DNA from 2 places in the Streptomyces sp. NPDC090045 genome. Region 1 is predicted to be linked to the other one. Evidence: riboswitches for the same ligand, from Rfam matches in the RefSeq annotation. Region 1 holds a riboswitch; the other holds the start of a gene.
The links. Region 1 has a riboswitch for glycine ahead of gcvP (aminomethyl-transferring glycine dehydrogenase). Riboswitches for the same ligand answer to the same signal wherever they lie in the genome.

Region 1 (14,056 bases):
CGATCACCGTCATCACCAGGGCGCCGACGAGCATGCCGTACGCGATCACCCCGAGCGGGTCGGGGGCGTCCTCCCCGTCGGAGCCCTGGTCGGCGAAGACGAAGTAGAAGGCCTGGCAACAGGCCGCAGCGAGGCCGAAGAGCACGCCGAGCGGGTCCAGGCTCAGCCCGGACCAGATCTCGACCACGCAGGCCAGGCCCACGACGGCCACCGCCGCGCCGGCGGCCGCGCCCCGCGTCACGGGCTTGCGCTGCACGAAGCGGATGTAGCCGAGCAGCAGCGCGGGGCCCAGGTACTCCAGCAGCAGGGCCACGCCGACCGGGATCCGGGACAGGGAGGCGAAGTAGAAGGCCTGCACACCCGCGACGGCGATCAGCCCGAAGCCGACCAGCAGCAGGGGCTTGCGCAGCACGAGGTCACGGTGGCGCCAGGCCAGCGGGGACAGCACGAGCGCTGCCCCGGCCACCCTGAGCCAGACCATGTGGAGCGGGTCCAGACCCGCCTCGATCAGCGGCTTCGCCGCAACACCGGAACCACCGAACGCGAACGCCGAGACGAGGGCGAGGCCCAGTCCGGCGTTTTTCCCGGACGCTTGCATTCCGCCATCATGACAGGGTCGGTCAGCACCGTCACGCCCATGACACCTGTTGAGACGGAGTCGATATCACGCCCCTCCGGACCCCACCGTTTCTGACAGGTCGTCAGTATTGAATGTTCCGCCCGCCAGGGCTACCTTCCGCCGCACGTACCCGACGAGAAGGGGTGGTCGCATGGCTGAAGTCACCGCGGAATCACGCATCGAGGCGCCCGCCGCGAAGCTCTGGTCCCAGCTCACGGACTGGGATGCGTACGGCCAGTGGAGCATGACCCACACGAACTTCCCGAAGGGCGGACCGGAGACCCTCGCGGTCGGGTCCACCTTCGCCGAGAACATGAAGATGATGGGCTTCCCGGCCGAGGTCGTCTGGACCGTCTCGGAGCTGGAGGACGAGCGCCTCTTCGCCATCACCGGCAAGGGCCCGATGGGCGTGGCCGTCCTCACCCGGTACACCCTGACCCCGGACGGCGGGGCCACCACGGTCCGCATCGACGGCGAGTTCACCGGGGCCGCCGTCTCGCTGATGGCGGGCAAGCTCAAGGACTCGGCCACCGCCGCGCTGAACGAGTCGCTGCGCAAGCTGGCCGCCCTGGTGGTCTGACCGCCCGCCTCCCACCCCCGTACACGACGGCGCGCCCCGCGAGAGGACTCGCGGGGCGCGCTGCGCGGGAGCAAGGGCCTTCCGGCCCTCAGTGCTCGTCGGCCAGGATCAGGTACAGCTTCTTGCGGGCGTCGTTGATGACCCCGAGCGCCTTCTCGCGCTGCTCGGGCGAGCCGGTCTTGAAGACCTGCCCGAAGGCCTCCATCAGGCCGATCCCGGCCGTCCGGACCTCGTGCATCGCCTCGAAGTCGAAGCCGCGCCCGGCGTCGGCCCACGGCGCGTCCGGGCCCGACTCGGCCTCGGTCCGGCCGGCGTCGGTGAGCGTGAACAGCTTCTTGCCGCCCTCGCTCTCGCTCGTGATGAGCCCCTCGTCCTCGAGCAGCTGCAGGGTCGGATAGACCGAGCCCGGGCTGGGCTTCCAGGCCCCGCCACTACGCTCGCCGATCTCCTGGATCATCTCGTAGCCGTGCATCGGCCGGTCGGCGAGCAGCGCCAGGATCGAGGCGCGCACGTCGCCGCGCCGGGCCCGGCCACCCCGCCCACCGCGCCCGCCCCGGCCTCCGAAGGGCCCGCCTCCGAAGGGCGGCCCGAACGGCCCGAAGGCGGCGCGCAGCCCCCTGAACTCCTCCCGACGGTCCGGCCCGCAGTGGCCGTGACCCCGTCCGTGCTCATGTCCGTGGTCGTGCTGTCCATGTGAACGCATGACTGCGCTCCTTTCGTCACGTTGTCGTTCTTCATGTCATCGGTCATCCGATGGATCAACTATCACTGATCCATCGCGATGCGTCAACGATATATCGGAAACTCGTCAGCGACAGGTGATCCGATGGCACACCTTGGGGTGGATTGGCGACCGAACTTTCGGGCGAAGGGCGTGCGGGTGTGTGCTGTGCTGGGCCGCGAACATGCCCAAACAACCCGCAAAGGGGACATCCGTGCGCCTTCAGGGACGCGCCAGGAAGTGGCTCGCCGCCGCGGCCGCCGCCGCACTGCTGCTCGTAGTGCCGGGCCCGGCCACCGCCGACGGCCCCCGGCGACTGGCCGGCGACTACCTCAACCTGCACCAGTGCGTGTACTCGTCCTTCCGCGTCATCGACTACTTCACGACCGTGGTCCCGAGCCGCGACGGCCGGTTCACGACCGGAACCGCCACGTCCGCCGCCTCCGACCAGACCCGGTCCTGCGGCGGCGGGGACGGGAACTTCGAGCCCCACCACCCGTGGGCTGCCGTCCAGGCTCTCGACCTGAGCTCCGGGCGCTACCTGAACCTGCACCAGTGCGTCTACTACTCCGACGGCCAGCGGGACCACCTGACCACCGTGATCTCGCTCGGGGGCGGGGAGTTCTCCGCCGGGACGAACGTCTCCGACACGCCCGACACGGCCCCGGACTGCGGCCCCGGCCGCGGCCTCTACGACCTCGTCCCCCTGCTGTCGGACGTCAAGGTCCTGGACCTGTCCGCCGGGCGCTACGTGAACCTCCAGCAGTGCGTGTACTACTACGGCGCCGGCGGCTTCGACGACCACTTCACCACGGTGGTGCCGACCCGCCGCGACGGCCGGTTCACGACCGGCACGAAGGTCTCGAACACCGCCGACACGGCCCCGACCTGCGGCCGCGGTGACGGGAACTTCAACCTCATCCCCCTGCTGTCGGGCACGAAGGCCCTCTCCCGGACCTGAACCGGCCCGCCCCGGGGCGCCGGCCGCTCCGGGGCGCCGGCCCAGTCCAGTCACCCCGGATTGGCCTTTGTCGGTGATCAAGGAACCGCCCTACCGTCGGTGCATGCGCATCCGAATCGTCGACGCCTTCACCGACCGGCCCTTCCACGGGAACCCCGCCGGAGTCCTGCTCCTCGACACCGCCTTCCCGCCGGACTCCTGGCTCCAGCAGGTCGCTTCCGAGGTCAACCTCTCCGAGACCGCCTTCGCCCACCCCCTGCCGCCCGGCGGGGACGCCGACTGGGCGCTGCGCTGGTTCACCCCGGCCGCCGAGGTCGACATGTGCGGCCACGCCACGCTCGCCACGGCGCACGTCCTGGCGTCCGCAGGCCTCGCCACCGGCCGGATCCGCTTCACCGCGCGCTGCGGGATCCTCACGGCCGAGGCCGCCGAGGACGGCACGATCACCATGGACTTCCCGACGTCTTCCCTGACCCCGGTCCCCGCGCCGGCCGCCTTGGACCACGCGCTCGGCGGGGCGCCGATCCTCTCCGTGCACGACACCGCCGCGCACATCGGCGACCTCCTGATCGAGCTCGCCGACGAGAAGACCGTCCGCGAGCTGACGCCGGACCACTCCGCCCTGCGCGCCTTCGCCAAGCGCGGGGTGATCGTCACCGCGGCCGCCGAGGATCCCTCCCTCGGGTACGACTTCGTCTCGCGGGGCTTCTTCCCGGCCTTCGGGATCGACGAGGACCCGGTCACCGGCAGCGCCCACACCGCGCTCGCCCCCTTCTGGGCCGAGCGCCTGGGCCGTACCGAGCTGACCGGCCTCCAGGGCGGCGCCCGCCGCGGTCTCGTACGGGTGACGCTGGCGGGCGACCGTACGCTGCTGACCGGCCGGGCCGTCACCGTCGTCGACGGAGAGCTGATCGCGTCCCCGCCCGGGGCCGGACAGGCGGGGTGACCAGGGGGAACGGACCCGGTCGCCGGGCCGGGCCGCCCGGGTCAGCCGGCGGAACCACCCCCGCCACCCTCCACGTTCCCCTTCGCTCGCCCCTTCGCGCGCATCTTCGCATCCGCCTTCGCGCGCGCGGCACTCCGCCGTTTCCGCTCGTGCTCCATCCAGGCGGCCGAGTCGATCCGCTTGTGGTAGACCTGCTCCGGCTCCGCCGCGCCCAGGTGCACCGTCCACACCCACAGGACGGCCGACACGACGAAGAAGACGCCCGCCATCAGCAGATAGGAGGCGATTTCCTCGGACTCGGAGGTGCCTTCCTCGTGCGCGAAACCGGGTACGCCGACGACGAGCGCGTTCACCCACCACGCGAGCGCCCCGTTGAACAGGACGAGGGAGATCCAGTACACGATGCGCATGCTCTTCGCCGGGCCGCTCGCCTCCCCCAGCAGCAGGAGGCGCCTCAGCGAGACCGGACCCGTCCGGTGGCGGCCGCCCGTGTCCGCCTTGGCGCGGCGCACCGACGCGTAGCACTCGTCCAGCCAGCGCCCCGGCTCCGGATCCGGGGCCGGGGAGTCGGTCGGCGCCAGCTCCTTGGCCTGGATCCAGCCGTTGAGGAACTGGACCTCCAGCTGGGCCTTCTCCAGTCGCCTGCGGTAGTGGTGGTCCGAACTGCGTGCCTCGCGGCGGTCCCGGATGAGGAGGCTGGCCCCGCCCACCAGGCCGCTGACGACGGGCACGAAAAACGGCGCGAACGGAATCAGAGAGTCCACAACAGCCACCGGGCGCGCCTCCTCACTCCCCTCCAGCCTCGCACCGGTTCGGCCTCCGCCCCCGCCCGGCAGGGCCGATCGGGTGCCCCGCCGCATCAGGGCGTGGGCAGCCAGCCCACCTTGCCCGCGAGCAGGGCGTAGCCGCCGAAGGCCACGATGTCGAGCAGCGCGTGCGCGACGACGAGCGGTCCCACCCGCCCCCAGCGGCGGTAGGCCAGGACGAAGACCACGCCCATCATCATGTTGCCGATGAAGCCGCCGATGCCCTGGTAGAGGTGGTAGGAACCGCGCAGCGCCGAGCTGGCCAGCAGCGCGGCCGTCGGCGACCAGCCCAGCTGGTCGAGCCGGCGCAGCAGGTAGGCCAGCACGATGACCTCCTCCACCACGGCGTTCTGCAGCGCGGAGAGGATCAGTACGGGGAACTTCCACCACACGTCGGGCAGCGCCTCCGGCACCACCGTGAGGTTGAACCCGGCGGCCCGCGCCCCCAGGTAGAAGGCGAGCCCCGCGCTCCCGATCCCCGCGGCGACGAGCGCGCCCCGGGCCAGGTCCCCCAGGGGCCGGGTGCGGTCGAAGCCCAGCACGCGCAGCCCGGGGGCGCCCTCGCGGGTCAGCAGGTGCGCCACCAGCAGGACGGGGACCAGCGCGCTCGCGATGCCGAACAGCTGCCACGCCAGGTCCAGCCAGGGCCGGCCCGGGGCCAGCGAGGCGTTGAGCGTGGCGGCCTGGTCCTTCAGGCCGCCCGGCTTGGTCAGCGAGCCGATGAAGCTGATGAGCGCCGAGACCCCGCTCGCCCCCAGCGAGAGCGCGAGGACGAGCAGCGTCTCGTTGCGCAGGAGACCCCGCCGCCCGTCCTCGTCCAGCTTCACGAACACCGGCTCCGGCTCCGCCCGCACGCCCGACTCCCGTCCTGCCATCCCGTTTGCGACCACCCCATACTGCCTCCTCGGGACACTGGGAGGATCACTGCGGGGGGAGACAACGGGATCAACGGGAGCAACGGGCCCGCCGGACGGCTCCGGTCACGCGCGCACCGGTCGCGCCCCGGCTCCGGTCGCGCCCCGGCTCCGGCCACGCGCCGGCTCAGCGCGCCGCCGGCACCGAGGCGCTCACCTCCTCCCCCGGTCCCACGGGCCAGGTGTGCACGGGGTCGCCCTTGTGCATCAGCTCGCTGTACCTCCGGGTGGTCGCGGCCAGCGCCTCGTCCCGCTCCAGCCCGGCCGCCAGGGCCCGGTGGTAGGTGTCCACCTGCCAGGTCGCCCCGTTGACCCGCCGCCGGCAGCGCTCCTCGATGATGCCGAGGTAGTGGTCCCGGTCCGCCGGCTCGATGCCCCAGGCGTCCAGCCCCGCCGCCGCCATCGGCAGCAGCTCGTCCAGGACCAGCCGTACGGCGGGCACGCTCGCCAGTCCCCCGCCCCGGCCCCGGCGCGGCCACCGCAGCCGCGCGTCGATCCCGTACCGGCAGGCCGCGTCGAAGTTCGCCTCCGCCTCGGCGAACGGCAGCCGGGTCCACACCGGGCGCGGCTCGTCGGCGAGGGTGCGGACGAGCCCGTAGTAGAAGGCGGCGTTGGCGACGACGTCGGCGACCGTCGGCCCGGCCGGCAGCACCCGGTTCTCGACCCGCAGGTGCGGCACCCCGTCCGCGACCCCGTACACGGGCCGGTTCCATCGGTAGACGGTCCCGTTGTGCAGGACCAGCTCCTGCAGCGCCGGCACCCCGCCCTCGGCGAGCACCCGCAGCGGCTCCTCCTCGTCGCAGATCGGCAACAGGGCGGGGAAGTAGCGGACGTTCTCGGCGAAGAGCTCGTACGCCGAGTCCACCCACCGCTCCCCGAACCAGGTGCGCGGCCGCACCCCCTGCGCCTGGAGCTCGGGCGGCCGGGTGTCGGTGGCCTGGGTGAACAGCGGCGGCCGCGACTCCCGCCACAGCTCGCGCCCGAACAGGAAGGGCGAGTTGGCGCCGACGGCTATCTGCGCGGCGGCCACCACCTGCGCCGCGTTCCACACGGCCGGGAACCGGGCCGGCGTCACCTGCAGGTGCAGTTGTACGGAGGTGCAGGCGGCCTCCGGCACGATCGACCCGGAGGTCCAGATCAGCCGCTCGACGCCGTCGATGTCGAGCGTGAAGTCCTCCCCGCGCATCATCAGGATCTGCTCGTTGAGCAGCGAGTACCGGTCCACCGCCGACAGGTTCGCGGTGACCAGGTCGGAACGGGAGATCGTCGGCAGAATGCCGATCATCACCACACCGGCGTCGATCTCCGTGGCCTTCCTGTGGGCATAGCCCAGCCCCGCGCTGAGTTCCTCGGCGAGCTGGTCGAATACCCGGCCGCCGAGCCGGTGCGGCAGGACGTTCACCTCCAGATTGAACATTCCCAGTTCGGTCTGGAAATCCGGACTCGCTATCCGCTCCAGCACCTGGGCATTCACCATTCTCGGCAACCCGTCGGCGCCCGCGAGATTCAGCTCGATCTCCAGTCCCATCATGTTCTTGGGGCGATCGAACCTCTTCTCCGCCAGGAGTCGCTCCAGCCCCTCCAGACACTCGTGAAGCTTCCTTCGATACCGCTGCCGATCGGACAGGTCGAATCCGCCCGCCACGACCTTCTCCCCCATCGAAGCGTCCCTCCTCGAGTGGGCCCGGCCCCCGGAGACCCGGGCGCGCATTACGGTCGATGATGCCCCGCCTCCGTGATCCATAACGCGGTGGGGGCGTGCGTGGCGAGGAGCGCGCGCCGGTTTGGCCGAAGGGCGCTTCGGCACATTCACCTGGCAAGTCGCTTCGCGCAAATTCCTCTTCGACTTTGCACGCGCCGCAAAACCGATGCTTTCCAGCCGAGCCCCCGTCCGGTAACCTCCGAGGTCAGCGCGGCACGTTCGCGCACATCCGGCATGAATGCCATGTCAGCGGGACCGGTAAGCGCCTTGTCGGCAATAGGCGGGACAGCTAGCCGAAACGCTGCGTGAACACATGTCGTATAAACTCCGCAATCGAGGCAGAGAGTTGACGCGCGGCCATTGCCCCTCGGCCCCCCTCTGGCCCCAGAATGCGACAGCGCCGTCCGCACCTGCCCCCGTTCCACAGGTCTCCCAAGTGAGAGGCGACCCACCATGCCGCTGCATGTCCCTCCGGCTCCCGCGCCCGCCCTGCGCAGCGTCCTCGCGGCACTCGGTTCTCCCACCGCCGTCCACGAGGCGCACACCCCGGCCCTGCGCGCGATCCAGGGCCCACTGACCGCCGAACTCCCCCTGCCGGTGCACGTCCTCGACCGGCTGGGCATGTCCACCCTCGCGGCCGGCGGCAGGCCGCCCCGCACACGGCTCACGGGCTGGCGGTTCCTGATCCGCAGCGGGGACCGCCACGTCGCGGCGGCCGACACCCGCCTGACCGCAGACGGCTGGACCTTCTCGCACTTCTTCGAAGGGCCGTACGTCGCCGCCACCGAACGCGCGCTGCGCCAGGCGGAATCCCTCGGTACGAACTACCAGCCGCGGCTGCTGTCCGTACCGGAGCTCTACATGCTGACCCTGTGGCTGCACGGGGCGGTGGGCGCCGACGCCTCCGCCGGGCTGCCCGCCGGCGAGGACCTGCTGGTGCCGCTGGCCCCGGCCCCGCCCGGCATCGCCGCGTACCGGCCGCATCCGGTCTCCGAGCTGCTGCCCGTGCTCACCCATCGCCTGACCCCCGCCACGGCACCCCTCCCTCCGTCGCTGGCCGCGCCCGCCGCCTGACCCAAGTAACCCATTCGGCCTAGTCCGCTCGGGTCATCTGCGAACCATCCGAAATGACAGGGGAGTTGGCCTGAACCGCCCGCACGAGTGATGCGTCATCAATCTGTGAGGACAGCTGCGGGGAAATACCTGCGAAGCGGCTGTCGTGGGGGAAGACTGATGACACGCTCCCCGCGGGTGCGGGGATGACCCAGGGGGACGGCCATGAATCACGCATCGAGCCGTAGCACGCAGACCACACCGCAGCGAAAGAACGCATCCATGTGCCAGCACCAGCCAGCCTGCCCGTCAGCCGAATCCGCCGACCGGGAGGCCGCTCGCCCGGTGGCCAACCACCCGGAGCAGGGCTGGAGCCTGCTGTGCAATGGCGTCCTGCTCTTCGAGGACACCGGTGAACTGCTGCCGGACGGCCAGATCATCGCCCCGCACCGCCCGCTCGCGGCGGCCTAGGCGCTGAGAACGGCCCGGCCGACGCACGCCATGACGAAGGGGCCGGTCCGGGAGATTCTCCCGGGCCGGCCCCTTCGTCATGTCACGTCACCGCTCGGTGTCAGTGGTCGTACTCGTCCAGCGGCGGGCAGGAGCAGACCAGGTTGCGGTCGCCGAAGGCGCCGTCGATGCGGCGCACCGGCGGCCAGTACTTCTCGGCGGCCGTGACACCGCCCGGGAAGACGGCCTCGTCGCGGGTGTACGGGTGGTTCCACTCGCCGCCCAGTGCCGCCGCGGTGTGCGGGGAGTTGGCCAGCGGGTTGTCGTCCGCCGGCCACTCGCCGCCCGCGACCCGCTCGATCTCGCCGCGGATGGCGATCATGGCGTCGCAGAAGCGGTCGATCTCGGCGAGGTCCTCGGACTCCGTCGGCTCGATCATCAGCGTGCCGGCGACCGGGAAGGACATCGTCGGGGCGTGGAAGCCGTAGTCGATCAGACGCTTGGCGATGTCGTCCACGCTCACGCCCGTGGACTTCGACAGCGGGCGCAGGTCGATGATGCACTCGTGCGCGACCAGGTTGCCCGGGCCGGTGTAGAGCACCGGGTAGTGCGGCTCCAGGCGCTTGGCGATGTAGTTGGCACCGAGCACCGCCACCTGGGTGGCGCGCTTGAGGCCCTCGCCGCCCATCAGGCGCACGTACGACCACGAGATCGGCAGGATACCGGCCGAGCCCCACGGGGCGGCCGAGATCGGGCCGACGCCCGTCTCCGGGCCGGCGGTCGGCTGGAGCGGGTGGTTCGGCAGGTACGGGGCCAGGTGCGCCCGGACACCGACCGGGCCGACGCCCGGACCGCCGCCGCCGTGCGGGATGCAGAAGGTCTTGTGCAGGTTCAGGTGCGAGACGTCGCCCCCGAAGTGACCCGGCTTGGCGAGGCCCACCAGGGCGTTCAGGTTGGCGCCGTCGACGTAGACCTGGCCGCCGGCCTCGTGCACCTGGGCGCAGATGTCGGCGACGTGCTCCTCGAACACACCGTGCGTGGAGGGGTACGTGATCATCAGCACGGCGAGCTCGTCGCGGTACTGCTCGATCTTGGCGCGCAGGTCGGCCGCGTCCACCTCGCCGTCGTCGGCGGTCTTGACGACGACGACCTTCATGCCGGCCATCACGGCGCTGGCGGCGTTGGTGCCGTGCGCGGAGGACGGGATGAGGCAGATGGTGCGCTGCTCGTCACCGTTCGCACGGTGGTAGGCGCGCACGGCCAGCAGGCCGGCGAGCTCGCCCTGGGAGCCGGCGTTGGGCTGGATGGACACCTTGTCGTAGCCGGTGACCTCGCAGAGACGTTCCTCCAGCTCGGTGATGAGCGTGAGGTAACCCTCGGCCTGCTCCACCGGGGCGAAGGGGTGCAGCTGGCCGAATTCGGGCCAGGTGACCGACTCCATCTCGGTGGTCGCGTTGAGCTTCATGGTGCAGGAGCCCAGCGGGATCATGCCGCGGTCCAGCGCGTAGTCCTTGTCCGAGAGCTTGCGCAGGTAGCGCAGCATCGCGGTCTCGGAGCGGTGCTGGTGGAAGACCGGGTGCGTCAGGTAGTCGTCCGCGCGCAGCAGGCCCTCGGGCAGGGTGTCGTCCGTGGTCGCGTCGAGCGCCTCGATGTCCGCGGTGACGCCGAAGGCCGCCCAGACGGCCTCGACGTCGGCGCGCAGGGTGGTCTCGTCGCAGGCGAGGGAGACGTGGTCGGCGTCGACCTGGTGCAGGTTGATGCCGCCCTCGCGGGCGGCGGCGACGACCTCGGCCGCGCGGCCCGGCACGCGGGCGGTGACCGTGTCGAAGTACGAGCCGTGCACGATCTCGACCCCGCCGGCCGTCAGGCCCGCGGCGATCAGGGCCGCGTAGCGGTGGGTCCGGCGGGCGATCGTCCGCAGGCCGTCCGGGCCGTGGTAGACGGCGTACATGGCGGCCATGACGGCGAGCAGCACCTGCGCGGTACAGATGTTGCTGGTGGCCTTCTCGCGGCGGATGTGCTGCTCGCGGGTCTGCAGGGCCAGGCGGTACGCCTTGTTGCCGTCCGCGTCCACCGAAACGCCGACGAGGCGGCCGGGCAGCGAACGGGCGTGCTTGTCCTGGACGGCCATGTAGCCGGCGTGCGGTCCGCCGAAGCCCATCGGGACGCCGAAGCGCTGGGTGGTGCCGACGGCGATGTCCGCGCCCAGCGCGCCCGGGGAGGTCAGCAGGGTCAGTGCGAGCAGGTCGGCGGCGACGGCGACGATGGCGCCGAGCTCGTGCGCCTGGTCGATGACCGGCTTGATGTCGCGGACGGCACCGGAGGCGCCCGGGTACTGGATCAGCACGCCGTAGACACCGCGCTCGGCGACCTCGGCCGGGATGCCCTCGGACAGGTCGGCGACGACGACCTCGATGCCGATCGGCTCGGCGCGGGTCTCGATCACGGCGATGGTCTGCGGCAGCGCGTCGGCGTCGACGAGGAAGACGTTCCCCTTGGCCTTGCCCACGCGGCGGGCCAGCGTCATGGCCTCGGCGGCCGCGGTGCCCTCGTCGAGGAGGGAGGCGCCCGAGGTCGGCAGCCCGGTGAGCTCGGCGACGACGGTCTGGAAGTTCAGGAGCGCTTCGAGGCGGCCCTGCGAGATCTCCGGCTGGTACGGGGTGTACGCCGTGTACCAGGCCGGGTTCTCCATGACGTTGCGGAGGATCACCGGGGGCGTGAAGGTCCCGTAGTAGCCGAGACCGATCATGGAGGACAGGACCTGGTTGCGGTCGGCGAGCGAGCGCAGCTCGGCGAGCACCTCGGCCTCGGTCCGCGCCTCGGGCAGGTCGAGCGCCTCGGCGGTCTTGATCACATCCGGTACCGCGGCGGCGGTCAGTTCGTCCAGGGAGCCGTAGCCCACATGGGCGAGCATCTTCGCCTGCGCCTCGGCATCCGGACCGATGTGGCGCTGTTCGAAGGGGATGCCTCGCTCCAGCTGGGAGAGCGGAATGCGGTTGGCGGTCATGTACGGAGGCCTCCTGGTCGTATGACCTGCGAGGGGCACCACGGCGCGGGCACCCGGACGGCCTCCCCCTCTGTCATCTGCACCTGAGAGTTTCACCGGAGTCACGGGGGTCGCCCGAGCCCTCCGGCTTTCACCGTCGGTGAGGAGTGGGACCGGCACTGCGCGCCCGGTACCCGCCCCTGCTTTCCAGAGTGGCCTCGTCCGTGCGGTACGTATGCCTGAGAGATTCCGGGGAGGATTTGCTCCTTCGGCGCCTCCGTCTTGCTCACTCGGAGGACTCTCCCGCACAGGGTCGACAGCCATCACCCAGCCTACCAGCGAGGATCTGGGGCCTCCCCGAGTGGCCTCCGCTGCAGTTATGCACTTCTGTAGTCATTACGGAGGAGTTGCGACCATTTGGAGGGACCGTGCAGACCGACATCGATCCGCGCAGCCTGATCGGCCGCAAGGCGTTCGACCGCAATGGCACCAAGATCGGCACCGTGGACGAGGTCTACCTCGACGATGCCACGGGCGTCCCGGAATGGGCTGCCGTCCGTACGGGCCTGTTCAGCCGGGACGCCTTCGTCCCGCTGGAGCCGAGCGAGATGGTGGGCGACACCCTGCGGGTGCCCTTCGAGCGCTCCCTCATCAGGGACGCCCCCGACTTCGGCGTCGGCCGCCACCTCTCCCCCGAACAGGAGCTGCAGCTCTACCACCACTACGGCCTGGACACGACCCTGCCCACGGACTTCTCGCGCGACTTCGGCCGCCTGGCGAACGACGAGGGCTGAGCGCCGCGGGACTGCGGGCCTTGGCGGGCGACACCCTCCCGGATCATGCCGGGCCGGCGGCTCCCGGCTCCCCCTCCCCCACCAGCGGCAGCGGATCGGACGGCTCCAGCTCGGGGTCGTCCACCCGGAAGGTCCGCACCCGGCCCGGCTCCGATCCCGGCTGCTCGAACCGTACGGTCACCCGCCCGACCCCGCTGCCCTGCACCCACCCGGGCCCGTACACCGCGTGCCGTACGTCACTCCCGGCCGGCCAGCGCCGCTCGGGAGCCGGCTCCGGCTCCCCCGGAGGCCCGTCGGCCGCCGGCGCCCCGGAACCCTCAGAGGCCCCCACAGACCCGCCTGCGGCTCCGCTCTCACCGCTCCCGCCGGAGACAGCCGTCCCGGCCTCCTCACCCGCCCCGTCCGGCTCAGAGGCAGCCGACTGAGCGAACAGGTCCTCCTGCGTGTAGTCCGCGAGCCCGGTCACCCCCACCCCCAGCAGCCGCACCCCTCCCGTGGTGTCCACGCCCTCCAGCAGCCGCGCCGCGGCCTCCCGCACCACCGCGGGGTCGTCCGTGGGCCCGCGCAGCGTCTCGGACCGCGTCAGCGTGGAGAAGTCGTACCGCCGCACCTTCAGCACGATCGTCCGCCCGGAGTGCCCCGAGCCGCGCAGCCGCTGCACACACCGGTCGGCGAGCCGCTGCACCTCGTTCCGGATCCGTACCCGGTCGTGCAGGTCCACATCGAAGGTGTCCTCGACCGACACCGACTTCGCGTCCCGCTCCGCGACCACCGGCCGGTCGTCCAGCCCCAGCGCCATCCGGTACAGGCCCACGCCGTGCGCCCGCCCGAGCATCCGGACCAGCTCGTCCTCCCCGGCCTCCGCCAGCTCCCCCACCGTGGTGATCCCGGCGCGGCGCAGGTGCTCCCCCGTGGCCGGCCCCACCCCGGGCAGCGTCCGTACGGACATCGGCGCGAGCAGCTCGCGCTCGGTTCCCGGCTCGATCAGCAGCAGCCCGGCCGGCTTGGCCTCCTCGGACGCCACCTTGGCCAGCATCTTCGACCCGGCGAGCCCCACCGACCCGCTGAGCCCCGTGGCGGCCCTGATGTCGGCCCGCAGCCGCTCACCCGTCGAGCGGGCGGTCCGCGAGTCGAAGGCCACCCCGCCCGCCTCCAGGTCCACGAAGGCCTCGTCCAGGCTGAGCGGCTCCACGAGCGGCGACAGCTCGCGCAGCAGGGCCATCACCACGTCGCTGACCTGCCGGTAGAGACTGAAGCGCGGGATCAGGTAGGCGCCGTTCGGGCAGAGCCGCCGCGCCTGCGCCGTCGGCATCGCGGAGTGCACCCCGAACCGCCTGGCCTCGTACGAAGCCGTGGCCACGACCCCGCGCGGCCCCAGCCCACCGACGATGACGGCCTTGCCCCGCAGACTGGGCTTCGACGCCTGCTCCACGGAGGCGTAGAAGGCGTCCATGTCCAGATGCAGAATGGTCGGCGCGGCTCTCACAGCACCGATGCTGCCCTACGGCACTGACATTTCTCCGG
Region 2 (14,056 bases), on a different contig from region 1:
CGGAGCCGACCTCGCCCTGGCAGCCGACCTCGGCGCCGGAGATCGAGGCGTTCTCCTTGAAGAGCATGCCGATCGCGCCCGCCGCGAGGAGGAAGCGGACCACGCCGTCCTCGTCCGCGCCCGGCACGAAGTTCATGTAGTAGTGGAGGACGGCCGGCAGGACGCCCGCGGCGCCGTTGGTCGGGGCGGTCACGACGCGGCCGCCCGCCGCGTTCTCCTCGTTGACCGCCATCGCGTAGATCGTGGCCCACTCGCTGCGGTGCAGCATCGGGTCGCCCTCGGTGCGCAGCTGGCGCGCCGTGGAGGCGGCCCGGCGCTTGACCCGCAGGCCGCCGGGGAGGATGCCCTCGCGGGACATGCCGCGCGAGACGCAGGACTGCATGACGCGCCAGATCTCCAGGAGGCCCTCGCGGATCTCCTCCTCCGTGCGCCAGGCCTTCTCGTTCTCCAGCATCAGCGAGGAGATCGACAGCCCGGTCTCGTTCGCGAGACGCAGCATCTCGTCGCCGGAGCGGAAGGGGTACTTCAGCACCGTGTCGTCGAGCTTGATCCGGTCCTCGCCGACCGCGTCCTCGTCCACGACGAAGCCGCCGCCGACCGAGTAGTACGTCTTCTCCAGCAGCGGGGCGCCGGCCTCGTCGTACGCGAAGAGCGTCATGCCGTTCGCGTGGTACGGCAGGGAGCGCCGGCGGTGGAGGATCAGCTGGTTCGGCTCGTCGAAGGCGATCTCGTGTCCATCGCCTATCTCCGCACCCAGCAGCCGCAGCCGGCCGCTCTTGCGGATGCGCTCCACCTCGTCGTCCGCCGTCTCGACGTTCACCGTGCGGGGGGAGTGGCCCTCCAGGCCCAGCAGGACCGCCTTGGGGGTGCCGTGTCCGTGGCCGGTCGCGCCGAGGGAGCCGAAGAGCTCGGCCCGGACGGAGGCGGTCTGGGCCAGCACGCCGTCCTTCTTCAGCCGCATGACGAACATCCGCGCGGCGCGCATCGGACCGACCGTGTGGGAGGAGGAGGGACCGATGCCGATGGAGAAGAGATCGAAGACGGAGATGGCCACGGTGGCGGACTCCCTTGTCTGCTCGTGGGGTGGGAGGGGGCAGGAGAGGTGGATTGATCGGATTTTGTCCGACAGACGAGCTTAACGCGGTGAGGTGAACGGCTCGGCTGCCGGACGAGGTGGGAAGGATTACGTGGACAGGTCGGGCGGGTGCCGACTCACACTCCGGAGCCGCCTCGTGGTCCCGTACGGCCGTGGCCGCGGCGGGCCCGCGCCGCCGGGCGGCGGAAGGGGTGGGGGAGGGCCCCTGCGCCGTGCGGGGGCTGGGGCCGGGGCAGGTGTGCAGGCGCGGCGACGGGGGTGCGGGGTGCCGTCCGCCTGGTACTCCTGCTGGTCATGGGAAGGGCCCGGCCCTGTCCGCGAACAAGACCGGGCCCTTCACGCCGTCGCTTAGAGCGACGGGTACAGCGGGAACTTCGCGGCGAGCGCCGAGACGCGCGCCTTGAGGGACTCGGCGTCGTACGTCGGCTTCAGCGCCTGCGCGATGATCTCGGCGACCTCGGTGAAGGCCTCGGCGTCGAAACCGCGGGTGGCGAGGGCCGGCGTACCGATCCGCAGACCCGAGGTGACCATCGGGGGCCGCGGGTCGTTCGGGATGGCGTTGCGGTTGACCGTGATGCCGACCTCGTGGAGGCGGTCCTCGGCCTGCTGACCGTCGAGCTCGGAGTTGCGCAGGTCGACCAGGACCAGGTGCACGTCGGTGCCGCCGGTGAGGACGTCCACGCCCACGGCCTTGACGTCGTCCTGGACCAGGCGGGCGGCGAGGATCTTCGCGCCCTCCAGGGTGCGCTCCTGGCGCTCCTTGAACTCGGGCGAGGCCGCGACCTTGAAGGAGACGGCCTTGGCCGCGATCACGTGCTCCAGCGGGCCGCCCTGCTGACCCGGGAAGACCGCGGAGTTGATCTTCTTGGCCAGCTCCTGCGTCGACAGGATGACACCGCCGCGCGGACCGCCGAGGGTCTTGTGCGTGGTGGTGGTGACGACGTGGGCGTGCGGCACCGGGTTCGGGTGCAGCCCCGCGGCGACCAGGCCGGCGAAGTGCGCCATGTCGACCATCAGGTACGCGCCGACCTCGTCCGCGATGCGGCGGAAGGCGGCGAAGTCCAGCTGGCGCGGGTACGCGGACCAGCCGGCGACGATCAGCTGCGGCTTGGACTCCTTGGCGAGGCGCTCGACCTCGGCCATGTCCACCTCGCCGGTCTCGTCGACGTGGTACGGGACCACGTTGTAGAGCTTGCCGGAGAAGTTGATCTTCATGCCGTGGGTCAGGTGACCGCCGTGGGCCAGGTTGAGGCCCATGATCGTGTCGCCCGGCTTCAGCAGCGCGAACATCGCGGCGGCGTTCGCCTGCGCACCCGAGTGGGGCTGCACGTTCGCGTGCTCGGCACCGAACAGCGCCTTGATGCGGTCGATCGCGATCTGCTCGACGACGTCGACGTGCTCGCAGCCGCCGTAGTAGCGGCGGCCCGGGTAGCCCTCGGCGTACTTGTTGGTCAGGACCGAGCCCTGGGCCTCCATGACGGCGACCGGAGCGAAGTTCTCCGACGCGATCATTTCCAGGGTGGACTGCTGGCGAACGAGCTCGGCGTCGACGGCGGCGGCGACGTCCGGGTCGAGCTCGTGGAGAGGGGTGTTCAGTACAGACATCAGGGTCCCCTGGGGTCAGTTACCGGCGGTGAGCTGGGTGTACTCCTCGAAGGACAGGGTGTCCTTCGGCTCCTCCGAGAGGCGCACCTTGAACAGCCAGCCGCCCTCGAACGGGGCCGTGTTCACGAGCGCCGGGTCCTCCACGACGTCCTGGTTGGCCTCGACGACCTCGCCGGAGACGGGGGAGTACAGGTCGCTGACCGACTTCGTCGACTCCAGCTCGCCGCAGGTCTCGCCCTCGGTCACGGTCTCGCCGACCTCGGGGAGCTGGGCGTAGACGACGTCACCGAGCGCGTTGGCCGCGAACTCCGTGATGCCGACCGTCGCGACGCCGTCCACGGCGTCCGACAGCCACTCGTGCTCCTTGGTGTAACGCAGCTTCTCGGGGTTGCTCATGACCTGATTCTCCTGGATGCGGGGGAGTGGATACGAACGGTGGTCTCGGGTACTGAGACGCTGCCGGACGGGGTTCCCGTACGGCTCGTGCACGGCTGGACCGTGTGCGGAACTACTTCTGCCGCTTGTAGAACGGCAGCGCCACGACCTCGTACGGCTCATGCGTACCGCGAATGTCGACGCCGACGCCGGAGGTGCCGGGCGCGGCGTGCGCCGCGTCCACGTACGCCATCGCGAGCGGCTTGCCCAGCGTCGGGGACGGGGCGCCCGAGGTGACCTCGCCGATGACCTGACCGTCGGCGACGACCGGGAAACCGGCGCGCGGGACGCGGCGGCCCTCGGCGATCAGGCCGACCAGCTTGCGCGGCGGGTTGGTGGCGGCGCGCTCGGCGGCGGCCTCCAGCGCGGCGCGGCCGACGAAGTCCCCCTCCTTCTCGAACTTCACGACCCGGCCCAGCCCCGCGTCGAAGGGGGTCAGGGAGGTGGTCAGCTCGTGCCCGTACAGCGGCATGCCCGCTTCCAGGCGCAGGGTGTCGCGGCAGGACAGGCCGGCCGGCACCAGGCCGACGCCCTCGCCCGCCTTGGTCAGCGCCTGCCACAGCTCCACGGCGTGTTCGGGGGCGACGAACAGCTCGAAGCCGTCCTCGCCGGTGTAGCCCGTACGCGCGATCAGCGCGGGCACGCCCGCGACGGTGCCCGGCAGGCCTGCGTAGTACTTGAGGCCGTCCAGATCGGCGTCCGTGAGGGACTTCAGGATGCCGGGGGACTCCGGGCCCTGCACCGCGAGCAGCGCGTACGCGTCGCGGTCGTCGCGGACCTCGGTGTCGAAGCCGGCGGCGCGCTCGGTCAGGGCGTCGAGGACGACCTGCGCGTTGGAGGCGTTGGCGACGACCATGAACTCGGTCTCGCCGAGGCGGTAGACGATCAGGTCGTCGACGATCCCGCCGTCCTCCTGACAGATGTGCGTGTAGCGGGCGCGGCCGACGCCGACGGTGGAGATGTTGCCGACCAGCGCGTAGTCGAGGGCCTTGACGGCCTCCGGGCCGGTCAGCGTGATCTCGCCCATGTGGGAGAGGTCGAAGAGACCGGCCTTGGTGCGTACGGCGTTGTGCTCGTCGCGCTCACTGGCGTACCGCAGCGGCATGTCCCAGCCCGCGAAATCGGTCATGGTCGCACCGAGCGAGCGGTGCAGCGCGTCGAGGGCGGTCAGACGGGGGGCAGTGCTCATGGGTGTGGCTCCCGAGTCCCAGGGCATGACATGACGAGGAGGGTCCTCCCCATCTGTCATCGGAACCTGAGAGGTTCGCCGAGAGTTCCTCGGCTTGCACCTTGGGTGGAGCTGCCGAGCAGCTCGCTTTTCAGATCTGCCTCATCCACGCGGTACGGGGCCTGAGAGATTCAAGGGAGGATCTTGCTCCTTCGGCGCCCGCGCACGGCCTTGCGGCGTGCCGGGACTCTCCCGCGCGGATTCAAGCGGCCGGTATGCAGTTGGTCCAGATGGCGCACATCATTGCACGCCATGCCCGTGATCGGGCGGAGGGGTCCGAAAGTTCGTACGGTACCCCGAGAGGACGGACCGGAACCGGGGCTGCCGGATTACCGTCTCTTTACACTCAGTGGGCAAGGGTCCTGGTGACCCGATTCGGGGGAGGCGAACACTGTGCGGAGATTCGGAGTGGTGACGACGACGGGAACCGTGGACGCGGTGCCGGCGCAGCGCGGCGCGCGCGGACGGGACCACGAGCGCGAGCGGGCGGCGGGCCCCGGCATCCGCCCCGTACGCGACCTGCGCGGCCCCGCCGTGCACGGTCCGCAGCGGCTCGCCTTCGCGGACGGGGACATCGTCGTGGTGTCCGGCCTGCCCGGCGGCGGCAAGAGCACGCTGATCAAGCGGGCGGCGGCCGAGGGCGGCGCCGTCGACTCCCAGGACACCCGTGAGCGCTGGGAGCGGCGGATGCCGGCCGCGCTGCCGTACGCGGTGTACCGGCCGCTGGTGCGCGCCGCGCACTACTGGGGGCTGGTGCGGCTCCTGCGCTCCGGAGCCTCCGTGGTCGTCCACGACTGCGGTACGCAGAGCTGGGTGCGCGGCCTGCTGGCGGCGGCCGCGCGGCGCCGGGGGCGGGCGCTGCACCTGCTACTCCTCGACAGCAGCCCCGAGGAGGCCCTCTCCGGGCAGGCCGCGCGGGGGCGGCGGGTCTCGGCCTACGCCTTCGCCCGCCACCGCGGAGCGGTGGGCCGCCTCCTGCGCGAAGCCGAGGCGGGCCGCCCGCCGCACGGCTGCGCCTCGGTGACCCTGCTGGACCGCCGCTCGGCCGCCGCCGTGACGGGCATCGCCTTCCACACGTGAGCCGGGCTGGATCATCCAGCCTCGCCGGCGGTTGAGGCGCGGGGTCTGGGGCGGGGCCCCGGGCTTTTCAGCCCCGCCGGCGATTGAGGCGCGGGGTTCGGGGCGGAGCCCCGGTCTTTTCGGCTCCGGCGGCCCCCCGGCGGCGGCGCGCCGCGCGGGGCCGGTACCCTGCGGGGCGACACGCGCGGGATCAGGCAAAGGCAGGGGCACATGCAGGGCAGCGGCTGGCCGGGGAATGAGCTGGAGCAGGTGCTCGGGGCGGCGCTCGGGCACCCGGACGCCGGCGGGCGGATCCTGGAAGTGCTCGGACGCAGCCAGGTGTGGGTCCCCCTGCCCGGCGGCGGCGGCCCGGACTCGGCCGATCTCACCCTGCCCACGATGGACATCGGCGGGGCGGCGTACGTCCCCGTCTACACCTCCGAGGCCCAGTTCCTCGCCTGTGCCGGCCCCGGCATGGCCTTCGCCGTGGCCCCGGCCGTGGAGTTCGCCCGCGGCCTGCCCCCGCAGCTCGGCATCGCGCTCAATCCCGACGGCGCCGTCGGCGTCCCGCTGCCCCCGCCCGCCGTCGCGGAGCTCTGCCGTACCGGCCGGACCCCGCTCGACGGCCCCTCCACCGGCGGCCGCGTCCGGCTCTACGAGCCCGACTGGCAGGAGGACCCGGTGGACTTCCTGGCCGCCGCCACCGAGGAGTTCCGGGCCACCGGCGTGGTCGCGGCCGCGCACCGCTGCCTCGCCAGCGTCGAGGGCGGGGCGCCGGAGCTGTTCATCGGTGTCCGCCTGGTGGGATGGGAACCCGAGATGCGCGAGGCCCCGATGGAGGCCCTCGGGCGGGCCCTGACCCGCGTCCCGCCGCAGTGGCCCGTGCAGTTGATCCTCCTCGACGCCGCCCAGGACCCGGTCACGGACTGGATTCGTGAGCGCGTACGCCCCTTCTACGTCCCGTAGGGCCGCTTAAGCTGAGGGGCACGCGTGGACGACGGGCGGACGAAGAGGGGTACCGGGTGAGTGCGTCAGGCACGGCCGCGGCCGGGCAGGTCGAGCACATGATGCGCCAGGTGACTCCCGGGCGCTATGAGAGCTACGAGTCACTCCTGCATGCCCTGTCCGAGGGCCGGCTCTGGATGCTGCTGTGGCAGGGGCAGCCGGGTTCCCCGGACGCCCAGTACGGCGGCATGGAGGTCGAGGGCCTCGGTTACGCGCCCTGCGTCACCTCCCCGCAGGAGCTGGCCGCCAGCGGCTGGAACCGGGGCTACGAGGTGGTCACCGGGCGGGACATCGCCCGCGCGCTCTACCCGGACCGCTGGGGCCTGTGGCTCAATCCGCACGCCCAGGGCGGCGGCCTCGGCGTGCCGTGGGCCGACCTGCGCCGGATCGCCACCGGCCTGGACCGGATGCCGGCCGGCCCGCTGCGGCTCTCCGAGCCCGCCATCGAGCTCCCGCAGTTCTACGGGCTGCTGACCCAGCACGCGCACCGCACGCCCGCCGTCCGGTCGTTGCGCCGCGCCTGGGTGCAGCCCGCGCTCGGGTCCCCGTACCTCGCGGTCGGGCTCGACCTGTACGACGCCTCCGCGCCCGCGCTGGAATCCGTACGGGAGATGATGCGGCAGTCCGTCGGGGTGGTCCCCGAGGGCGTTCCGGTGTGCACGGTCGCGCTGGCCGACGAGCACGACCCGGTGGCGATGTGGCTGCGCGCGCAGACCCGCCCCTTCTACGACCGCGAGGGCCAGGCGCCGGCGTACTGATCGCCTCACCCCCGCATCCGCATATCGAGACATCCGCCTCGAAGGCCGCACCGGACCCATCGGTGCGGCCTTCGGCATATCCGCTGAATAGACCCAAGATCCATGCACGAAAAGGCAGTTGGGACGGATGTCCGTTCCGCGCCGAACGTGAGCTCTTGAACCGCTCAGGCGGGTGCGCCGTTCGGATAACGGAAGTCGACACGTCACATCACGGTTGCGCATCACATCCCCGTCGGGTCTGGCGGGTGATCGAGAGACCGTTGAAGACTCCCCCCACTGAGAGGGCCCAACCAGCGGGTGCCCACTCTTCATCCGCATTTCGCGAGCAGTATCCGTAGCGACGAACCGCCGGCAACCAGCGACAACCGCGCCATGAAGTGAACCAGGCCGTCACAGCGGCTGGCAGGGGCCGGCCACCAGCCGGCCGAGAGGGGTCCCCACCACGATGACGGCACCTACCGAGACCAGCGGGCCCGCGCGGCCCCAACCCGGCGCCAGCCCGGACGGGGCGAAGCAAGGGGCGATTGAGGGCCGCTCGCTCGGCCGGATCGCCTGGACCCGCCTCAAGCGGGACCGGGTCGCGATGGCCGGCGGGATCGTCGTCCTCGTCCTGGTCGTGCTGGCCGTTCTCTCGCAGCCGATCCAGGCGATCTTCGGCCTCGATCCCGACGCCCTGCACCAGGACCTGATCGACCCGTCGCTCGCGACCCCCATCGGCTCCTTCGGCGGCATCAGCTGGTCCCACCCGCTGGGCGTGGAACCGAAGTTCGGCCGTGACATCGCCACCCGCATCCTGGAGGGCTCCTGGGTGTCGCTGCTCGTGGCCTTCGGTTCGACGCTGCTGTCCGTGGTCATCGGCTCGGTGCTGGGCGTCGTCGCCGGTTACTACGGCGGCTGGGCCGACACCGTCATCAGCCGGATGATGGACACCTTCCTCGCCTTCCCGCTGCTGCTGTTCGCGATCTCCATCTCGGCCGCGCTGCAGGGCGGGGCGTTCGGACTGGAGGGGCTGCCGCTCCACATCAGCGTGCTGGTGTTCGTGATCGGCTTCTTCGGCTGGCCCTACATCGGGCGCATCGTGCGCGGGCAGACACTGTCGCTGCGCGAACGGGAGTTCGTCGACGCGGCCCGCTCCCTGGGCGCCCGGGGCCCGTTCATCGTCTTCAAGGAACTGCTCCCGAACCTGGTGGCGCCGATCCTCGTCTACGCGACCCTGCTCATCCCCACCAACATCCTTTTCGAGGCGTCCCTGAGCTTCCTGGGCGTCGGTATCCAGCCCCCGCAGGCCTCCTGGGGCGGAATGCTGAGCGAGGCCGTCAGGTACTACAAGGTCGACCCGATGTACATGGTCGTGCCGGGCCTGGCGATCTTCATCACCGTGCTCGCCTTCAACCTGCTCGGCGACGGTCTGCGGGACGCCCTGGACCCCAAGAGCCGCCGCTGAACCGTTTCCTCGGGCGCGGCCGGGCCACCGCCCACCCCATCACCACTCCACTCTGAATCAGGGGGCTTAACTCCACCATGAAAAGCAGGTCGAGATCAGCTGCGGTGCTCGTGGCCGCCATCAGCATCGCCATGGCCGCCTCCGCGTGCAGCGGCGGGGACAAGACGGGCGAGGGTGACGGCAAGGGTTCCGCCGCCGCCAACGCAGCCGTCACGGGTGTCGTCAACGCCTCGGACAAGAAGGGCGGGACGCTCATCTACGAGGCGTCCGACACGCCCGACTCCTTCGACCCGGGCAACACGTACTACGGCTTCGTCTTCAACTTCAGCCGCCTGTACGCGCGTCCGCTGACCACCTTCGCCCCCGCGCCGGGCGCCGAGGGCAACAAGGTCGTTCCGGACCTCGCCGAGTCCCTGGGCGTCGCGAGCGACGGCGGCGCCACCTGGACGTACAAGCTCCGCAAGGGCGTGAAGTACAGCGACGGCGCCGAGGTCACCTCGAAGGACGTCAAGTACGCCGTCGAGCGCAGCAACTTCGCCCGCGACGTCCACTCCAACGGCCCGAGCTACCTGGCCCAGTACCTCAAGGACAACGAGCCGAAGTACGAAGGCCCGTACAAGGACAAGAGCGCCGAGGGTCTGAAGTCCATCGAGACCCCGGACGACCACACCATCGTCTTCAAGCTCAAGCAGCCCTTCGCGGAGTTCGACTACCTCCTCGCCAACCCGCAGTCGGCCCCGGTGCCGAAGGCCAAGGACGACGGCGCGGACTACGTCAAGCACATCATCTCCTCCGGCTCGTACATGTTCGAGAGCTACGAGCAGGACAAGCAGGCCGTCCTGGTCCGCAACCCCAACTGGGACGCCGGCAACGACCCGCTCCGCAAGCAGCTGCCGGAGAAGATCGTCGTCAAGCTGAAGGTCAACCAGGAGACGATCGACTCCAACCTGAAGGCCGGCAACTCGCACATCGACATCGTCGGCAACGGCGTCGCCCAGCAGACCCAGTCGGAGCTGCTGAGCTCGAAGGACCCGAACACCGACAACGCGCAGGGCGGTCGCCTGGTCTACATGGCGATCAACACCAAGGTGGCGCCCTTCGACAAGGTCGAGTGCCGCAAGGCCGTCCAGTACGCCGTGGACAAGGTCTCGGTGCAGACCGCGTTCGGCGGACCGGTCCGCGGCGCCGTCGCCAGCACGGTGCTGCCGACGGACATCCCGGGCCACGTCGACTTCGACACCTACAAGACCCCGGACAACAAGGGTGACGAGGCCAAGTCCAAGGAACTGCTGACCGCCTGCGGCCAGCCGAACGGCTTCGAGACCACCATCACGGCCCGCAACGACCGTGCCGGTGAGGTCGACATGGCCACCGCGATCCAGGCCTCGCTGAAGAAGGTCGGGATCACCGTCAAGATCCAGCAGTACCCGGCCGGCAAGTACTTCAGTGACTACGCGGGTGTCCCGAAGTTCACCGAGGACAACAAGATCGGCCTCATGATGATGCAGTGGGGTGCCGACTGGCCGACCGGCTTCGGTTTCCTCCAGCAGGTGGTCCACGGCGGTGCGATCGGCAAGACCGGTAACACCAACCTGTCGCAGCTGAACAGCCCCGAGATCAACGGGATGCTCGACGCCAACATCGCCAACACCGACCCCGCCGCCCGCGAGAAGGTCTACGGCGACATCGACAAGAAGGTCATGGATGAGGCGGTCATCGTGCCGCTGACCTACTTCAAGGTGCTGCACTACCGCTCGCCGAAGATCACCAACGCGGTGTCGAACCCGGCCTGGAGCGGCCAGTACGACTACCTCAACGTCGGCCTGAAGTAAGTCCGAACCCAGTAAGGCCCGACCTTTCAGCCCGATCTGCCAGAACCGTGGAAGGCAGGTGAAGGCAGCAGTGCACGCCGGCTCGTGCGGCTCCCCCGACCGGGGAGCCGTACGGGCCGGCGGACGCCGAAGCCGACCCTCGTGTTTGTGTACATCGTCCGGCGGATGATCGCCGCGGTGGCCCTGCTGCTCGTCGTCAGCGCGATCACCTTTGCGATTTTCTTCCTGCTGCCCAGGCTGGCCGGCGGCACCGTCGACTCGCTCGCCACCCAGTACATCGGCAAGAACCCCTCACCGGAGTCGATCGCCGCGGTCAAGAAGAACCTCGGCCTCGACCAGCCCCTGCACCAGCAGTTCTGGGAGTTCCTCAAGGGGATATTCGTCGGCCGCGAGTTCAACTTCGGCCCGCAGCCCTCGCAGTGCCACGCGCCCTGCCTCGGCTACTCCTTCAAGGACCACGTCGAGGTCTGGCCCCAGATGGTGGAGCGCCTGCCGATCACGGCCTCCCTGGCCTTCGGCGCGGCCGTCGTCTGGCTGGTCACCGGCGTGACCACCGGCGTCATCTCCGCCCTGCGGCCGGGCTCGCTCTTCGACCGCGTGGCCATGGGCGTGGCGCTGGCCGGCGTCTCGCTGCCCATGTTCTTCACCGGCGTCCTGTCGCTGGCGCTGTTCGTCTTCAACTGGCCGATCTTCACCAACGTGTACGTCGACTTCTCCGACGACCCGGCCGGCTGGTTCCAGGCGCTCGTCCTGCCCTGGTGCACCCTCGCCTTCCTCTACTCGGCGCTCTACGCCCGCCTCACCCGGGCGGGAATGCTGGAGACGATGAGCGAGGACTACATCCGTACGGCCCGCGCCAAGGGCCTGCGGGAGCGCGTGGTGGTGACCCGGCACGGACTGCGGTCCGCGCTGACGCCGATCATCACCATCTTCGGCATGGACTTCGGTCTCCTCCTCGGCGGCGCCATCGTCACCGAGACCGTCTTCTCGTACCACGGGGTCGGCGAGTACGCCTATCAGGCGATCGCGGTCAACGACCTCCCGAAGATCCTCGGCGTGACGCTGTTCGCCGCGTTCTTCATCGTGTTCTGCAACCTGGTGGTCGACCTCGTCTACGCCATCATCGACCCGAGGGTGAGGCTGTCGTGACCGACCCGACGAAGCCCGTCAGCGGTGCCGGTCAGGGCACCGAAACCGGCACCGGAACCGGCACCGGAACGACCACCGGCACTGCGGCGGCCCCCGACGCGTCGCCCGGACCCTTCCTCGACGTCCGCGACCTGCGGGTCCACTTCCCCACGGACGACGGCCTGGTGAAGTCGGTCGACGGTCTCTCCTTCCAGCTGGAGAAGGGCAAGACCCTCGGCATCGTGGGCGAGTCGGGCTCCGGCAAGTCCGTCACCTCCCTGGCCCTCATGGGCCTGCACCGCGTCGGCAAGGGCGGCCGCTCCAGCGCCTCCCTCTCCGGCGAGATCTGGCTCAACGGCAAGGAGCTGCTCTCCGCCGACCCGGAGGAGGTGCGCCGGCTGCGCGGCCGGGAGATGGCGATGATCTTCCAGGATCCGCTCAGCGCGCTGCACCCCTACTACACCATCGGCTCCCAGATCGTGGAGGCCTACCGGGTCCACCACCAGGTGAGCAAGAAGACCGCCCGCGCCCGGGCGGTCGAGATGCTGGACCGCGTCGGCATCCCCGAGCCCCACAAGCGGGTGGACAACTACCCGCACGAGTTCTCGGGCGGCATGCGCCAGCGCGCCATGATCGCGATGTCGCTGGTGAACAACCCCGAGCTGCTCATCGCGGACGAGCCGACGACCGCCCTCGACGTCACCGTCCAGGCGCAGATCCTCGACCTCATCCGGGACCTGCAGAAGGAGTTCGGCTCCGCGGTCATCATGATCACGCACGACCTCGGCGTGGTGGCCGAGATGGCCGACGACATCCTCGTGATGTACGGCGGCCGGTGCGTGGAGCGCGGTTCCGCCGAGAAGGTCTTCTACGAGCCCCGGCACCCGTACACCTGGGGCCTGCTCGGCTCGATGCCCCGCATCGACCGCGACCAGACCGAGCGGCTCATCCCGGTCAAGGGCTCGCCGCCCAGCCTGATCAACATCCCGAGCGGCTGTGCCTTCAATCCGCGCTGCCCGTACGCCGACGTGCCCGACGACGGGATCACCCGCACCCTGCGGCCCGAGCTGACGGAGGACGGGAACAAGCACTGGTCCGCCTGCCACATGTCGACGGAGCAGCGGACCCGGATCTGGACCGAAGAGATTGCGCCGAAGCTGTGACCGAGGACATGAAGAAGAAGGACGCCCCCGGTGTCCCCGCGCAGCGGGCGGAGCAGGAGGGGCCGCTGCTCAAGGTGTCCGGGCTCACCAAGCACTTCCCGATCCACAAGGGACTGCTGCGCCGCCAGTCCGGTGCGGTCCAGGCCGTCGACGGCCTCGACTTCGAGGTGCGGCGCGGTGAGACCCTCGGGGTCGTGGGCGAGTCCGGTTGCGGCAAGTCCACGATGGGCCGGCTGATCACCCGGCTGCTGGAACCCACGGGCGGGAGCATCGAGTTCGAGGGCCGGGACATCACCCACCTCGGGGCCTCGGCCATGCGGCCGCTGCGCCGGGACATCCAGATGATCTTCCAGGACCCGTACGGCTCGCTGAACCCGCGGCACACGGTCGGCACGATCGTCAGCACCCCCTTCAAGCTCCAGGGCGTGCAGCCGGAGGGCGGGCTCAAGGCGGAGGTCCAGCGGCTGCTGGCGCTGGTGGGCCTCAACCCGGAGCACTACAACCGCTACCCGCACGAGTTCTCCGGCGGCCAGCGCCAGCGCATCGGCATCGCCCGCGCCCTGGCCCTGAACCCGAAGCTGGTCGTCGCGGACGAGCCGGTCTCGGCGCTGGACGTGTCGATCCAGGCCCAGGTGGTCAACCTGCTGGACGACCTCCAGGAGGAGCTCGGCCTCACGTACGTGATCATCGCGCACGACCTGTCGGTCATCCGGCACGTGTCCGACCGCATCGCCGTGATGTACCTCGGCAAGCTCGTCGAACTGGCCGACCGGACCGCGCTCTACGAGAACCCGATGCACCCGTACACCAAGGCGCTGCTGTCGGCCGTACCGGTGCCGGACCCGCGCCGGCGGGGCGCGAAGAGCGGGCGCATCCTGCTCAAGGGCGACGTGCCCTCGCCGATCTCGCCGCCGAGCGGCTGCCGCTTCCACACGCGGTGCTGGAAGGCCACGCAGATCTGCACGACGCAGCAACCGCCGCTGCTGACCCTGAAGACGGGCCACCAGGTGGCCTGCCACCACCCGGAGAACGCCCCCGACCAGGCCCCGGGCGACAAGCCCCTGCCGGGCGCGGCGGACGCGGTGACGAAGGCGACGGAGTAGCAAACCGGCGGGGCTGGACCATCCAGCCCCGCCGGCGTTTGAGGCGCGGGGTCTGGGGCGGAGCCCCAGGTCCTTGAGCCGCGCAGACCCCACCCGTCACCCCGGTGGGAGCCAAGGGGCGACAATGAGCCCGTGCTCCACGATCTCTTCCCGCCCGGGGTCCAGCATGCGCTGGACCTCGCCGGCATCTTCGTCTTCGC

Region 2: another riboswitch for glycine. It lies ahead of gcvT (glycine cleavage system aminomethyltransferase GcvT); the one in region 1 lies ahead of gcvP (aminomethyl-transferring glycine dehydrogenase).

What each region holds. Positions count from the first base shown of each region.
Region 1 is NZ_JBIVFA010000013.1:264,353-278,408, forward strand. Features, by position in the region: gene ACIPYQ_RS30365 (EamA family transporter) at 1-598, opposite strand, end outside; gene ACIPYQ_RS30370 (SRPBCC family protein) at 771-1,199, shown strand; gene ACIPYQ_RS30375 (PadR family transcriptional regulator) at 1,288-1,902, opposite strand; gene ACIPYQ_RS30380 (hypothetical protein) at 2,135-2,881, shown strand; gene ACIPYQ_RS30385 (PhzF family phenazine biosynthesis protein) at 2,985-3,827, shown strand; gene ACIPYQ_RS30390 (hypothetical protein) at 3,869-4,600, opposite strand; gene ACIPYQ_RS30395 (CPBP family intramembrane glutamic endopeptidase) at 4,687-5,508, opposite strand; gene ACIPYQ_RS30400 (glutamate--cysteine ligase) at 5,675-7,207, opposite strand; gene ACIPYQ_RS30405 (hypothetical protein) at 7,703-8,323, shown strand; gene ACIPYQ_RS30410 (DUF5999 family protein) at 8,585-8,773, shown strand; gene gcvP (aminomethyl-transferring glycine dehydrogenase) at 8,874-11,759, opposite strand; glycine riboswitch at 11,956-12,054, opposite strand; gene ACIPYQ_RS30420 (PRC-barrel domain-containing protein) at 12,167-12,532, shown strand; gene ACIPYQ_RS30425 (DNA polymerase IV) at 12,576-14,018, opposite strand.
Region 2 is NZ_JBIVFA010000007.1:70,366-84,421, reverse strand. Features, by position in the region: gene ACIPYQ_RS20095 (L-serine ammonia-lyase) at 1-1,054, opposite strand, end outside; gene glyA (serine hydroxymethyltransferase) at 1,445-2,701, opposite strand; gene gcvH (glycine cleavage system protein GcvH) at 2,717-3,097, opposite strand; gene gcvT (glycine cleavage system aminomethyltransferase GcvT) at 3,210-4,325, opposite strand; glycine riboswitch at 4,466-4,569, opposite strand; gene ACIPYQ_RS20075 (AAA family ATPase) at 4,776-5,444, shown strand; gene ACIPYQ_RS20070 (enhanced serine sensitivity protein SseB) at 5,655-6,389, shown strand; gene ACIPYQ_RS20065 (enhanced serine sensitivity protein SseB C-terminal domain-containing protein) at 6,446-7,186, shown strand; gene ACIPYQ_RS20060 (ABC transporter permease) at 7,632-8,630, shown strand; gene ACIPYQ_RS20055 (ABC transporter substrate-binding protein) at 8,762-10,462, shown strand; gene ACIPYQ_RS20050 (ABC transporter permease) at 10,604-11,611, shown strand; gene ACIPYQ_RS20045 (ABC transporter ATP-binding protein) at 11,743-12,753, shown strand; gene ACIPYQ_RS20040 (ABC transporter ATP-binding protein) at 12,762-13,856, shown strand; gene ACIPYQ_RS20035 (trimeric intracellular cation channel family protein) at 13,989-14,056, shown strand, end outside.